One region of the Streptomyces sp. NPDC017520 genome, then DNA from elsewhere that is predicted to be linked to it. Evidence: riboswitches for the same ligand, from Rfam matches in the RefSeq annotation. Region 1 holds a riboswitch; the other holds the start of a gene.
What was found. A riboswitch is a leader RNA that binds a small molecule or an ion and turns the genes downstream of it on or off. The one in region 1 is predicted to bind S-adenosylmethionine.

Region 1 (7,544 bases):
CACCAGTTCGATCTGGTCCACCGCGTTGCACCAACGACAGCGGACCGACTCGATGGTCTCACTGACGACCTCCCGCTCCTCGACACTCGACTCACCGGCCAGGTCGAGGTGCACGTACTCCACGACCTTGGACGAGCGGGTCACGTCGAAGCGCGTGAGATTGCCGCACAGCGTGCAGCGCCAGCGGGTCGAGTCGGTCGGCAGGGGAACCGTCGTCATCGTTGGGTCCTCTTTCGTCGTCGCCAGAAGCCCGCGCCGGGCGCGCCGCCGCGTCTCCACCTGTCTACGTCAAGGATCTCGCGGTGCGCCGTCGAACTGCGGAAGTCCTGGCGTAACCCTACGGCCTCGCGTATAGGCATCGGCACGGCGAGGCGCTCCGTCCGGTTCTCCACCAGTACGTCATGCTCTGTCCATGATCGATGGGCGGCAGGCCGACTGGCGGACCACGGCGGGGAGGATCCGGGACGCGGCGGCGTCGAGCGGCGCCCCGGTCACCTACGGGCTGATCGCCGTCTGCGGTGTGATCTTCCTGATCAGCCCGCTCTCCGGGTTCGGCGGCGCCGCCCGCGGGAGCGAGGACGCTCTCCTCGCCGCGCAGGCCGGGTACTTCGAGCGGTGGGGAGTGATCCCCGCCGAGCTGTGGGCGGGGTCCACTCATGCGCTGATCACACCGTTCACCGCCCTGTTCGTGCACGGCAGCTGGCTGCACCTGCTGGGGAACCTGCTGTTCCTGTACGTCTTCGGCGCGATGGCCGAGGAGCGCATGGGCCGGTTGCGGTTCGCCCTGTTCTACGTGGGCTGCGGCTATGTGGCGCTGGTCTGCTACGCGGCGGCGCACGCGGACTCCGGGCAGACGCTGGTCGGTGCGTCGGGGGCGATCTCCGCAGTGCTCGGCGCGTTCCTCTACCTGTTCCCCAGAACCCGGGTGACCAGCCTGTTCCCGTTCCTCTTCTTCCTGCCGCTGCGCTTCCCCGCCTGGATGGTGCTGGTCTTCTGGTTCGGGCTCCAGTGGGCGGCGGCGCAGGGGGCGGGCAGCGGGCCCGGGGTGGCGTACCTGGCGCATGTGGCGGGTTTCGTGGCCGGGTTCCTGTACGCCTGGGTGCGCTACAGGGGTGGGGCGGGAGGCCCTAGAGTGAAGGTTCCAGCCACCGAGGGAGACAGCCAGCCGTGATCACCGCGATCGTGCTCATCAAGACCAGCGTGGACCGGATTCCGGAGATCGCCGAGGCCATCGCCGCGCTGGACAGTGTCAGCGAGGTCTTCTCCGTCACCGGCACCTACGACCTGATCGCCATGGTCCGGGTCGCCAGGCACGACGACCTCGCCGATGTCATCCCCGGCCGGATCAGCAAGATCCCGGGCGTCGAGGGCACCGACACCCACGTGGCGTTCCGTACGTACTCCCAGCACGACCTGGAAGCCGCCTTCGCCATCGGCCTCGACGCGTAAGGCCTCTCGTGGCCGATCAGGCCGGGGACGGGCGGTGCGCCTGTCCCCGGCCGAGGTGTTTCGTCAGGACGTGTCAGACCTGGGCGGCCTCGCCGCGGTCCGGGACGCAGCGGCCGTCCTCGGTGCGGTAGTTCCAGCGGGCGCCCTCGCGGACCAGCTCGGAGACCGCGCGCAGGAACCGGTCGATGTGCTCGTCGGGCGTACCGGCGCCGAAGCTGACGCGGATCGCGTTGAGCGAGCTCTCGCCCGGCTCGCCTTCCGGCGCACCGCACTCGCCCGGGTCCTGCGGGTCGCTGCCGAGCAGGGTGCGCACCAGCGGGTGGGCGCAGAAGAGGCCGTCGCGCACGCCGATGCCGTACTCGGCGGAGAGGGCGGCGGCGAAGTGCGAGCTGTTCCAGCCGCGCACCACGAAGGAGATGACGCCGACCCGGGGGGCGTCGTCGCCGAACAGCGAGAGCACCCGCACCTCGGGCACCTCGGCGAGCCCCTCGCGGACCCGGCCCACGAGCTGCTGCTCCCGGGCGACCAGGTCCTCGAAGCCGGCCTCGGTCAGGGCCTTGCAGGCGGAGGCGATGGAGTAGACGCCGATGACGTTGGGCGAACCGGCCTCGTGGCGGGCGGCCGTGGTGTGCCAGTCGACGTCCACGCCGCCGTCGGCGCGCCGGGCGACCTTGCGGGACGCGCCGCCGCCGGCGAGGTACGGCTCGGCGGCCTGGAGCCAGTCGGCGCGGCCGGCCAGGACGCCGGAGCCGAAGGGCGCGTACAGCTTGTGGCCGGAGAACGCGACCCAGTCGACGTCCAGTTCGGCGATGTCCACGGGGTGGTGCGGGGCGAGCTGCGCGGCGTCCAGGACGATCCGGGCGCCGTGTGCGTGGGCGGCGGCGGCCAGTTCCCGTACCGGCCACAGCTCGCCGGTCACGTTGGACGCGCCGGTGACGCAGACGAGGGCAGGGCCGTAGGGGTCGCGGTCGGCGAGCACGCGCTCCAGGGTCTCGACGGCCTGGGCCGGGGTGCGGGGCGCGTTGAGGTAGGTGACCTGGGCGTCGCGCCAGGGCAGCAGGGACGCGTGGTGCTCGGTCTCGTAGACGAAGACCTGGCAGTCGGCGGGGATCGCTGCGGCCAGCAGGTTGAGGGAGTCGGTCGTGGAGCGGGTGAAGACGACCTGGTCGTCCGCGCGGCAGCCGAGGAACTCCGCGACCGTACGGCGGCTGTTCTCGAAGAGGTCGGTGGAGAGCTGCGAGAGGTAGCCGGCGCCTCGGTGGACGCTGCCGTAGTACGGGGCGTACGCGGCGACGTCGTCCCAGACCCGCTGGAGGGCCGGGGCGCTGGCGGCGTAGTCGAGCGCGGCGTAGGTGACCTCACCACCGGTGACGAGCGGGACCGTGACGTTCTGCCCCAGAACGGGCAGCGGGGCACAAACCGACGAGTCGAGGGCAGCGGTGGGGACAGACATGGCGAACTCCCGTAAAAGGCAGGCGAAATCCATGCGCCGGCAGTACGCGGCAGCGCAGGGAGGGGGGAAGAAAAAGGGTGCGCGGAAGGAGGGCGACAAGCCCTAGCGCATTCGCTTGCTCACAGAAGACTCCCTAGGGACCAGGACCCCGGGGGCTGGCATCCGCTGGATGCCGAGGGGCCCGCGCTTGCCGCAGACCTCGCTGCCTGCGGCCTGGTCTTCACCCGGGGCACCCCGCCACGGACGGAGGGTTGCCGGACAGCGGGCCGGGGCCGTAGTCGCTGTCACTCATGACCTGCGCAGCATCTTGCCATACGTGTGCACACGCGCAAGGGCGCAGTCCGGCATCCGGACTGCGCCCTGTGCCACACCGTGCGGGCCGCAGGCGGCTCCGTCGCGCGTTCAGGCGTTGCTGGCCACCACCCAGCGCTCCAGGGCCCGCTTGGCGGCCCCGGAGTCGATGGACTCGGCCGCGACGAGGATCTTCGCCGCGAGCTGCTCGGTCAGCGTGCCGGGGGCCGGGTCCAGGGCGACCAGGGCCGCCGCCGAGTTGAGCAGCACCGCCTCCCGTACCGCGCCGCCCTCGCCGTCCAGCAGCCGGCGGGCCACATCGGCGTTGTACGAGGCGTCGGCGCCGCGCAGCGCCTCGACGGGGACGATGGGCAGCCCGACGTCGCGCGGGTCGAAGGGCTCCCCGCGGACCGAGCCGTCGCGCACCACCCAGACCCGGGAGGTAGCGGTGGTGGTCAGCTCGTCGAGGCCGTCGTCACCGCGGAAGACCAGGGCAGAGTTGCCCCGGTCTGCCAGCACGCCCGCGACGATGGGCGCCATCCGGGCGTCGGCGACGCCGACCGCCTGGGCGCGGACCTGGGCCGGGTTGGTGAGGGGGCCCAGGATGTTGAACGTGGTCTGCGCGCCGAGTTCCTTGCGGGCCTTGGCGGCGTACCGCAGGGCGGGGTGGAACTTCACGGCGAAGCAGAAGGTGATGCCCGCCGCTTCGGCGACCTCGACGACCCGCTGCGGGGTCAGCTCCAGGTTGACGCCGAGCTTCTCCAGCACGTCGGAGGAGCCGCTGGCGGAGGAGGCGGCCCGGTTGCCGTGCTTGACGACCTTGGCGCCGGTGCCGGCGATGACGATCGCGGACATGGTCGAGATGTTGACCGTCCTGGCGAGGTCGCCGCCGGTGCCGACGATGTCGACGGTCCGGCCCGGTACGTGGATGGTGTTGGCGTGCGCGTACATCGCGCGGACCAGTCCGGTGACCTCGTCGACGGTCTCGCCCTTGGCCCGCAGCGCGACGGCGAACCCGGCGATCTGCGCGTCGGTGGCCTCGCCGCTCATGATCCGGTCCATGGCCCAGGCGGTCTCCTCGGAGCTGAGGTTCTCGCCGCGCAGGAGGGGGTTCAGCAGGCCGGGCCAGGAACGGTCCGCCACGCTGTCGCCGCCGTTCGGGGTCACAACGTTCATGGTCCGCTCCAGGGTCCACAGCCGGTCAGGAAAGATGGCTCCACCCTATCCAGCCGGGCGGACCGCGAAGAGCCCCGTCCATCGAATGGACGGGGCTCTCACGGTGGCGATCAGTTCAGGTGATCAGTGGTGGCCGTGGCCCTCGCTGATCTCCTTGTACTCCTCGGGGGTTGCCTTGGGGATCTGGTTCCCGTCGGCGTAGTACCCCTTGCTGAGCTTGGCGCGCAGCTTCTGCACCGGGGAGATCTTGCGCTTGACGCCGTTCTCGTCGACCGCGGGGCCGAGGTCGAGCGGCTGGTACTGCTCGTGCGCCGTGAGCGTGTGCAGCTGCCCGGGGCTGAGCGGCTCGTGGATCTCGACGAACTCACCGTGCGGCAGGCGCTTGATGATGCCGGTCTCGCGACCGTGCAGCACCTTCTCCCGGTCGCGGCGCTGGAGGCCGAGGCAGATCCGCTTGGTGACGATGAACGCGATGACCGGTCCGACGAAGAAGAAGATCCGGACGAACCAGGTGATGGCGTTGATCGACAGGTGGAAGTGCGTGGCCCACAGGTCGTTTCCACCGCCGATGAGGCCGATGAAGTACGCCGTGATCCAGGCGACGCCGAAGCCCGTACGGGTCGGGACGTTGCGCGGGCGGTCCAGGATGTGGTGCTCGCGCTTGTCGCCGGTGACCCAGGACTCGATGAACGGGTACACCGCGATCGCGGTGAGGACCACGCCGAAGCCGACCAGCGGGATGAACACGCCCAGGGCGAGCGTGTGGCCCCACAGGTTGATCTCCCAGCCCGGCATCACACGCACCAGACCCTCGGCGAAGCCCATGTACCAGTCGGGCTGGGCGCCGGTGGACACCTGGTCGACCCGGTACGGGCCGATGGCCCAGATCGGGTTGATCGTGGCGATGGCCGAGATGGCCGCGATGACGCCGAAGACGAGGAAGAAGAACCCTCCGGCCTTCGCCATGTACACGGGCAGCAGCGGCATGCCGACGACGTTCTTGTTGGTCCGGCCGGGACCCGCGAACTGCGTGTGCTTGTGGTAGAAGACCAGGATCAGGTGGGCCACCAGCAGGCCGAGCATGATGCCCGGCAGCAGCAGGATGTGGATCGAGTAGAACCGGGCCACGAAGTCGTGGCCGGGGAACTCGCCGCCGAACAGGAACATCGAGATGTACGTACCGACGATCGGCACGGACAGGATCGCGCCCTGGGTGAAGCGGACACCGGTACCGGAGAGCAGGTCGTCCGGCAGGGAGTAGCCGGTGAACCCGGTGAACATGCCGAGCACGAACAGCAGGAAGCCGAAGAGCCAGTTGATCTCGCGCGGCTTGCGGAACGCGCCCGTGAAGAAGACGCGCATCATGTGCACGAACATGGCGGCCAGGAAGATCAGCGCCGCCCAGTGGTGGATCTGCCGGACGAGCAGACCACCCCGGACCTCGAAGCTGATCTTCAGGGTCGAGGCGTAGGCCTCGGACATCCGGATGCCCTGCATGGGCTCGTACGGACCGTGGTAGACGATCTCGCCCATGCTCGGCTGGAAGAACAGCGTCAGATACACACCCGTGAGGATGATGATGATGAAGCTGTAGAGCGCGACCTCACCGAGCATGAAGGACCAGTGGTCCGGGAAGATCTTGCGCATGTTGGCCTTGGCGAGGCCGTAGATGCCCAGCCGGCCGTCCGCCCAGTCGGCCACCCGCTCGCCGGCCGGAGCCTTGCGCCCGCTCGCCGGACCGGCGGCGGAGGGGTTCTTTGTCGCAGTACTCATCCGCGCTCCCAGAAGGCAGCACCGACGGGCTCGTCGAAGTCGCCGAGCGCCTCGAGGTTGCCCTCGCTGTTGACACCGATCCGCAGCTGCGGAAGGGGGTGGCCGGCCGGACCGAAGATGACGCGAGCGCCGTCGGAGAGGTCGAAGGTGGACTGGTGGCACGGGCAGAGCACGTGATGCGTCTGCTGCTCGTACAGGCTGATCGGGCAGCCGACGTGGGTGCAGATCTTGGAGAACGCGACGATGCCCTCGTGGGCCCAGTCACGCTGGCGCTTGTCCTTGATGTCGTCCGGCTCGATGCGGACGATCATCAGGGCCGCCTTGCCCATCTGCGTCTGGAAGTCGTGCGACTCCGGGTCGAGCCCCTCGGGCATGGCGAAGGCCAGCGACCCGACGGTGATGTGCTCGGGGCGCAGCGGCTTCATCGTGTTCATGTTGATGAGCTGCTTGCCCTCCGCCCACAGGGTGGTCCGGAGCTTCTTCTCCGGCAGCGGACCGAGGTCGCGCAGCAGGACCACACCGGAGAGCGGCACCAGGGCCAGCGCACCGAACATGGTGTTGCGGATCAGCTTGCGACGGCCGATCGCGGACTCCTCGGCGCCGGCCCTGAAGTCGGCCATGACCTGGGCCTTGACCTCGGGCGGGGCCTCGATCGGGTGGCGGTCGGCCGCGACCTCGACGTCGGACATCAGAGTGCGCGCCCAGTGGACGGCTCCCGCGCCGATGAAGAAGAGCGCCGCGCCCAGGGTGAGACCCAGGGAGAAGTTGAGCGCGCTCACATGGCCGAAGGGCCAGATGTAGACGATCTTGTCCACCGGGAAGATGACGTAGGAGGCGATGAAGCCCACCGTCGCCAGCATCGAGAGGGTGAACATGAACGCGACGGCGCGTTCCGAGCGGTTCGCGGCGCGTTCGTCGAGGTCCTGGATGCGCGGCTGGTGGGCCGGCAGTCCCGGGTCGGCGAACGGGTCGTCGTGACGCTCCACCGCGCCGTGCGCGGTCTCCTGCACCACAGGCAGGTTGTCTTCTGGAATCTGTTGGCTACTCATGACTTCTTGGCCTTAGCGGTGTGGGCCGCGACCCAAACGGCGACTGCGACGAGCGCGCCGAGTCCGAAGATCCACGCGAACAGACCTTCGCTGACCGGGCCGAGACCGCCGAGGGCCAGGCCGCCGGGGCTCTCCGTCTCGTCACCGTTCACGGTCTCGATGTACGCGATGATGTCCTTCTTCTCCTGCTCCGGCATCGTCGTGTCGGGGAAGGAGGGCATGCTCTGCGGGCCGGTCTGCATGGCCTCGTAGATGTGCTTCGGGCTCACGCCTTCGAGGTCGGGGGCGTACTTGCCCTCCGTCAGGGCTCCGCCCTTACCGGTGAAGTTGTGGCACTGGGCGCAGTTGGTGCG
Region 2 (7,544 bases), on a different contig from region 1:
CCTGCCCGCCCTGGCGTTGGCCGTCGACCCCGGCGACCTGCTGGGCCGCAAGTCCTACATCACCCGGCCCATGCTCCTCGTCGTCGGCTGCGCGCTCCTGGCCCCCGTCCTGGTGCGCCCCGTCGGCCGGCTGCTGACCTGGCTGCCCGCGCGGCTGCCCGGTGCCACCGGCGTACTCGTCCGGGAGAACACCGCCACCGGGGTGCGCAGGACGGCGGCCGTCGCCGCGCCCGTCCTCATCACCGTCGCCCTCGCCGCCACCCTGACGGGCACCGTCGCCACCCTGGAGGAGGCCAGGGCCACCGAGGCGCGCACCGCCACGACCGCCGACTTCGTGGTGACGTCGGGACAGGAGGGCCGCCCGTTGGCGCCCGCGTTCGTGGAGCGGGCGCGGGCCGTCGAGGGGGCCGTGGTCAGCGTCTCGCGGTCCACGGCCGTCACCGTCCTCGAAGAGGACACGGCCCTCGTGACCTCCGAGGCGCGCGCGGTCGACCCCGCCCGGCTGGCCGCCGTGTCGGAGCTGCCTGTCACGGCGGGCCGGCTCGCCGACCTCGACGACGGCGCGATCGTCGTCAACGAGGAGTGGCTGACCACACGGGTCGGCGACCGGGGCACCGTCTGGCTGGGCGACGGGCGTAGGGCCTCGCTGCGGATCGCCGCCGTCCTGGCCACCGGAACCGGCGACAACGGCGTCTACGTCACCCCGCGCAACGCCGGGGGCGCGGGCGTCGACCGGATCGACGTCAAGGTCGCCGAGGGCGCCGACCGGCGGGCCGTCGCCGCCGCGCTGCGAACCGCCGGGGCCGCCACCGGTACGCCGGTCACGACCCGAGCCGAGTGGCTGGACGCGAACGGCCCGGGGACGAACGACCGGACCAGGACCGGGTTCCGGATGATCCTCGGCATCGCTCTGCTCTGTACGGCGACGGCCCTGGCCAACACCCTGGTCATGGCCACCTCCGACCGGGTCCGGGATCTCGCCGTGCTCCGTCTCGCGGGAGCCACCGCCCCCCAGGTCCTGCGGCTCGTCGCGGCCGAGGCGGTGGTCGCGGTCGGGGTGGGTGCCGTGCTCGGGGGCGTGGTCGCGGCGGTGAACCTGCTGGTGGTGTGGGGTGCGCTGGTGCTGCTGGGCGTCACGTCCGCCGTCGTGGTGCCATGGGGAACGCTCGGCCTCGTCGTCGCGGCCGCCGCGTCCCTGGCCGCCGTCTCCGCCGTCCTGCCCGCCTCGCTCGCCCTGCGGACCCGGGCGGTCGAACTCGCGGGTGCCCGGGAGTAGTCCTCGTCGGCGGCTGCTCACCAAACCCGCGGGGAGCCGCTGCCGGATCGTTCCGCAGCGCCCGCGGGGCCGTCGCCGGATCGTTCCGCAGCACCCGCGAGCAGCCGTCGACGCATTGACAACACTCGTGATCAACCCGTCCAGGGCATAGGCTCGCCCCATGGGCAGCCACTCCGCACATCTGCCGAACCCGACCACCCCGGCCGGCCGCGAGGGGCTCGACGCCGTTCTCGCCCGGCCCGACCGCGCGGTCGTCGCACTCGACTTCGACGGCACGCTCGCCGACATCGTCCCGGACCCCGAGCAGGCCCGCGCCCACCCCGGCACGGTGGCCGCGCTCGCCGCGCTCGCGCCGAAGGTGGCCGCCGTCGCCGTGATCACCGGCCGCCCGGCGGGCGTCGCGGTGCGCTACGGAGGCTTCGCGGGCGTCCCCGGGCTGGAGCACCTCGTCGTGCTCGGTCATTACGGCGCAGAACGCTGGGACGCCGTGACCGGCACCGTGAACGCCCCCGCCCCGCATCCGGGCGTGGCCGCGGTGCGAGCCGAACTCCCCGGCGTACTGCATGCGTTCGACTCCTGGCACGGCACCTGGATCGAGGAGAAGGGGCGGGCCGTCGCCGTCCACACCCGGCGTGCCGAGGACCCGCAGGCGGCATTCGAGACGCTGCGCGGGCCCCTCGGCGAGCTGGCCGCCAAGCACGGGTTGATCGTCGAACCGGGCCGCCTGGTGCTGGAGTTGCGGCCACCCGGCATGGACAAGGGCGTCGCGCTCGCCACGTTCGTCGCGGAGCTGGACGCCGAGTCCGTGATCTACGCGGGCGACGACCTCGGGGACCTCGCCGCGTTCTCGGCGGTGGAGAAGCTGCGGACCGAGGGCCCTGACGGCATCCCGGGCCTCCTGGTGTGCAGCGGCAGCACCGAGGTGCCCGAGCTGGCCGAGCGCGCGGACCTGTCGGTGCCGGGCCCGGCCGGCGTGGTCGCGTTCCTGGCGGCTCTGGCCGAGCGGCTCTGAACCGAGTCGGGAGACCGGCGGGACCCGAGTCGGGAGACCGGCGCCTCACCCCTGCCGCAGCGCCTCCAGCTGGTCCAGGAACCACTGCTGGGGCGGCAGTGCGGTCGCCGCCTCGGCCAGTCGCTTCGTGCGGCCGGACCGCTCGTCGGCGCTCATCGTCAGCGCCTCGTGCAGGGCCTCGGCCGTGCCGACCACGTCGTACGGGTTCACCACGATCGCGTCCTCGCCCAGCTCCTCGTACGCCCCCGCCTCGCGCGACAGCACCAGCGCGCAGCCGTGGTCGGAGACGACGGGGACCTCCTTGGCGACCAGGTTCATTCCGTCGCGGATCGGGTTGACCAGAGCCACGTCGGCCAGCCGGTACGCGGCCAGCGAGCGTGCGAAGTCGTCCTTGACGTGGAGCACGACCGGGGTCCAACTATCGCTGCCGTACGCCCCGTTGATCTCCGTTGCCAGGGCCTGCACCGCCGCCGTGTAGTCCCGGTAGACGGCGAGGTCCTGCCGGGAGGGGTAGGCGAAGGCGATGTGCACGACGCGCTCGCGCCACTCGGGGTGGGCGTCCAGCAGGGCCCGGTACGCGTGCAGGCCGCGCACGATGTTCTTGGACAGCTCGGTGCGGTCCACCCGGACGATGGTCTTCCGGCCCTCGCCCACCTGCTCCCGCAGCGCCGCCATCCGCTCGTCCACGTCGGCCTCGCGCGAGCGCCGGCGCAGGAAGTCCGCGTCGGCCCCCAGGCCGTGCACCCCGATCCTCGTCCGGCCCGTCCCGCCGAGGATCTCCGTGCAGCAGCCGATGAACGCGTCCGCCCAGCGGCGGGTCAGGAACGCGGCCCGGTCCGCGCCGAGGATGCCGCGCAGCAACTGCTCCGCGATGTCGTCGGGCAGCAGCCGGTAGTAGTCGACGGGCGCCCACGGGGTGTGCGAGAAGTGGCCGATCGTGAGGTCCGGGCGCAGCTCACGGAGCATGCCGGGGACCAGGGCCAGGTGGTAGTCCTGCACGAGGACCGACGCCCCGGGGCCGGCCTCCTCGGCGAGCGCCTCGGCGAAGGCCCGGTTGTACGTCTCGTAGGAAGCCCATTGGCGGCGGAACTCCGCGTCGAAGACCGGCTCCACGGGCGTCTGGTAGAGCAGGTGGTGGACGAACCACAGCACCGAGTTGGCGATGCCGTTGTACGCGTCCGCGTGTACCTCGGCGTCGATGTCGAGCATCCGCACGCCCGCCTCGCCGACCCCGCGCCGCACCGCCTCGCGGTCCCCGTCGCCGAGGGCCGCGCAGACCCACAGCTTGTCGTCGACGGCGCTGAGCCCGGAGACGAGACCTCCGCCGCCGCGCTTGGCGTCGAGCGTCCCGTCCTCGGCGAGCGCGTACGAGACGGGGCCGCGGTTGGACGCGACGAGGACCTGGGCGGTGGAAGCGGCCGCGGATCCGGGTCCGGGCTCGGTTTCGGTTTCGGGTCCGGATCCGGGTTCGGTTTCGTGTTCGGCGTGCTCGGAGACCATGTAGCGGAACCTAGCCCGTTCGGGAAGCCCCCAAACGCCTCCGGGCTTCGTGCCGCCCACCGCCTCACGCCGCGTGGCGCTCCGCGTACTCCGCGATCTCCCGCATCGGCGGCCGTTCCTCCGTGTCCACCGCATGGGTGCGGGGTACGAAGCCGTCCTCGCCGCGCTCGAACTGGGTCAGCGAGGGCCGCACCAGATGGCCCCGGGAGAGCCGCAGCTGCGCCGTGCGGTAGATCGCCGCCGCCATCCGGCCCAGCGCCTGCCCGTCCTGGTGGCGGTGTCTGCGTACGCCGACGTCGACCTGGCCCAGCGCGTCCAGGCCCACCGTGTGCAGCGCGTCGACCAGCAGGCCCAGCTCCACTCCGTAACCGACCGGGAACGGCAGCCGCTCCAGCAGGGACCGCCGCACCGCGTACTCGCCGCCCAGCGGCTGTACGAACCCGGCCAGCTGGGGCCAGTGCAGATTGAGCAATGGGCGTGCCACCAGCTCGGTGACCCGCCCCCCCTGACCTGCGCTGTCGCCGAGCGGGCGGTCGTACATCGCCTTGACGAACTGCACGGACGGGTCGGTGAGCAGCGGTCCGACCGTGCCCGAGACGAAGTCCGCGGAGAAGTCCCTGAGGTCGGCGTCGACGAAGCAGACGATCTCACCGCTGGTCACCAGGAGTGACCGCCACAGCACCTCGCCCTTGCCGGGCAGGGCCGGGACGCGGGGCAGGATCGCGTCCCGGTGGACCACCCGGGCGCCCGCCGCCCGGGCCACGGCGGCGGTGGCGTCGGTGGAGCCGGAGTCGATCACCACGAGTTCGTCGACGAGCCGGACCTTCTCCATCAGCTCCCGGCGGATCGTCGCCACGATCGCGCCGACCGTGGCCTCCTCGTTCAGCGCGGGCAGCACCACGCTCACCGACGTGCGGTGCGGATCGGCGTCCCGGGCGTCGGTGAGCCGGTTCAGCGGGCGGTCGCCGGACGACCAGGACCGCCTGGTGAGCCAGCGTTCCACCTCTTCGAGCACGGTCGGCACTCCCTGTGTGTGATCCATCTCGCGGTTCGGACGACTATCTCAACGGTCCGATGCTTCGGTTACAGTCTTGAACAACGCGTATGGCCGTCGCATGTCGGGGTCGGAGCGCGCACAAACGCCTGGATCGAAGATCCAGCGCCATAAGAGCTCATCCAGAGGGACTGAGGGAACGGCCCGTTGAAGTCCCGGCAACCCTCCTGCCGACCGCGAGGTCACGGTGGGGAAGGTGCCAATTCCGTCTTGCGGCGAAACGCGTCGCAGGGAAGATGAGGAGAAAGGGACCTCCGCCATCATGGCTGTTCAGACCGTTGCAGGTAGCACCGCCGGTAGCACCGCTTCTTCCGCCCCGGCCGTCGATCTCGGCCCCGCCGCGGCGCTTTCCTGCCGCGAGTGCGGCGAGCGTTTCGAGCTCGGCCCCCTTTTCGCCTGTGCGTCCTGTTTCGGGCCGCTGGAAGTGGCCTACGACCTGCCCACCGGATCCCCGGAGGAGCTGCGCCAGCGCATCGAGGCCGGCCCGGACAACATCTGGCGCTACGCCCCGCTGCTGCCGGTGCCCGCCGACGTCGCGGAGAAGCCCAACATCAACCCCGGCTTCACCAAGCTCGTCAAGGCCGACAACCTCGCCCGTGAACTGGGCGTCACCGGCGGCCTGTACGTGAAGGACGACTCCGGCAACCCGACGCACTCCTTCAAGGACCGCGTCGTCGCCATCGCCGTCGAGGCCGCCCGCGCCTTCGGCTTCACCACCCTCTCCTGCTCCTCCACGGGCAACCTGGCCGGAGCCGTCGGCGCCGCCGCCGCCCGGGCCGGACTCCGCTCCTGCGTGTTCATCCCGCACGACCTGGAGCAGGGCAAGGTCGTCATGGCCGCGGTGTACGGCGGTGAGCTGGTCGGCATCGAGGGCAACTACGACGACGTCAACCGCTTCTGCTCCGAGCTCATCGGCGACCCGCTCGGCGAGGGCTGGGGCTTCGTCAACGTCAACCTGCGCCCGTACTACGGCGAGGGCTCCAAGACGCTGGCGTACGAGATCTGCGAGCAGCTCGGCTGGCGGCTGCCCGACCAGATCGTCATCCCGATCGCGTCCGGCTCCCAGCTCACCAAGATCGACAAGGGGTTCCAGGAGCTGATCAAGCTCGGCCTCGTCGAGGACCGGCCGTACAAGATCTTCGGCGCCCAGGCCGAGGGCTGCTCCCCGGTCTCCGCCGCCTTCAAGGCCGGTCACGACGTCGTACGGCCCCAGAAGCCGAACACCATCGCCAAGTCGCTGGCCATCGGCAACCCGGCGGACGGCCCGTACGTCCTGGACATCGCCCGCCGCACCGGCGGCGCGGTGGAGGACGTGACCGACGAGCAGGTCGTCGACGCGATCAAGCTGCTGGCGCGCACCGAGGGCATCTTCGGCGAGACGGCGGGCGGCGTGACGCTCGGCGTGACGAAGAAGCTGATCGAGGCGGGCGTGATCGACCCGGCGCTCACCACCGTCGTCCTGAACACCGGCGACGGGCTCAAGACGCTGGACGCGGTCTCCGCGACCTCGCAGGCCACGGCGACCATCAAGCCGAGCCTGGACGCGTTCCGCGCCGCGGGCCTCGCCGCCAACTGATCACCCGAGACTTCAGGAAGGCACCCCACCATGAGCGTCAAGGTCCGCATCCCCACCATCCTCCGTACGTACACGGGCGGCCAGGCCGAGGTCCCGGCGGAGGGCGCCAAGCTCTCCGAGGTCATCGAGTCCCTGGAGAAGGAGCACCCGGGCATCGCGGCCCGCGTCCTGGACGACCAGGGCAAGCTGCGCCGCTTCGTGAACGTGTACGTCAACGACGACGACGTGCGCTTCGAGGGCGGCCTGGACGCCGCCACGCCGGACGGCGCGGGCGTCTCGATCATCCCCGCCGTCGCCGGCGGCTGCTGAACCGCCCGGGCCGCTCCACGGCGGCCCATCGCACCTCTGTGTGACCACAGTTGCCCCCTCCGCGAGAGAAGCGGAGGGGGCAATTCTGTATGGTTGAGCACGGTACAGTTGGGGAAGCCCCGTCCGCTGCCCGTGCCGCCCGCATATGAGAATGCGCCCGGCCCCGATAAGAAGCAGCCAAAGTACGTGAACCTCTTGCGGCATAAGTGCCCTTTGCCTGGCCCGACTTGCCCGTAAATCTCAGCAAACCCGCATGTTCGCGTGTTCCGCCGCGCCCAGAATTCTCGTCCGATTGACCTGTTGCAGAGGGCAGTTGGACGGATACATTCGGCCGCGGTCGATGCGCTGCGGCGCCGCGCACCCTCTCCTGTCGGGGGGTGAGTTCCGACCCGGGGCCGCGAAGTGCGGTCCCGTGCAAGGGCCAGTAATAGGGGAGTTAGGCATGGCTCAGGGCACCGTCAAGTGGTTCAACGCGGAGAAGGGGTACGGCTTCATCGCGGTCGACGGTGGTGCGGATGTTTTCGTCCACTACAGCGCGATCCAGATGGACGGGTACCGCACCCTCGAAGAGGGTCAGCGAGTTGAATTCGAGATCTCGCAGGGCCAGAAGGGGCCCCAGGCCGACATGGTCAAGCTCGCCGTCGGCTGAGCTCGGCGCGGTCGTCCGACGACACTACTCACGCACGCAGGGCCCGGCCCCCGGATCAGGGGACCGGGCCCTCCGTGCGTCCGCCCCGGGCCCTGCCGGGAGGCGTACTGCCGCCCGCGTCCGAGGCGTACCGCCGTCCTCGTCCGAGGCGCGCCGTTGTCCACATCC

Region 2: another riboswitch for S-adenosylmethionine. It lies ahead of thrC (threonine synthase); the one in region 1 lies ahead of ACH4KB_RS05775 (aminotransferase class V-fold PLP-dependent enzyme).

Annotation. Positions count from the first base shown of each region.
Region 1 is NZ_JBIRKB010000002.1:373,621-381,164, forward strand. Features, by position in the region: gene ACH4KB_RS05760 (hypothetical protein) at 1-219, opposite strand, end outside; gene ACH4KB_RS05765 (rhomboid family intramembrane serine protease) at 413-1,171, shown strand; gene ACH4KB_RS05770 (Lrp/AsnC family transcriptional regulator) at 1,168-1,449, shown strand; gene ACH4KB_RS05775 (aminotransferase class V-fold PLP-dependent enzyme) at 1,523-2,902, opposite strand; SAM riboswitch class IV at 3,081-3,198, opposite strand; gene trpD (anthranilate phosphoribosyltransferase) at 3,305-4,369, opposite strand; gene ACH4KB_RS05785 (cytochrome bc complex cytochrome b subunit) at 4,493-6,142, opposite strand; gene ACH4KB_RS05790 (Rieske 2Fe-2S domain-containing protein) at 6,139-7,191, opposite strand; gene ACH4KB_RS05795 (c-type cytochrome) at 7,188-7,544, opposite strand, start outside.
Region 2 is NZ_JBIRKB010000003.1:188,982-196,525, forward strand. Features, by position in the region: gene ACH4KB_RS08640 (FtsX-like permease family protein) at 1-1,276, shown strand, start outside; gene otsB (trehalose-phosphatase) at 1,437-2,288, shown strand; gene ACH4KB_RS08650 (trehalose-6-phosphate synthase) at 2,334-3,788, opposite strand; gene ACH4KB_RS08655 (glucosyl-3-phosphoglycerate synthase) at 3,853-4,803, opposite strand; SAM riboswitch class I at 4,958-5,085, shown strand; gene thrC (threonine synthase) at 5,105-6,418, shown strand; gene ACH4KB_RS08665 (MoaD/ThiS family protein) at 6,449-6,727, shown strand; gene ACH4KB_RS08670 (cold-shock protein) at 7,170-7,376, shown strand.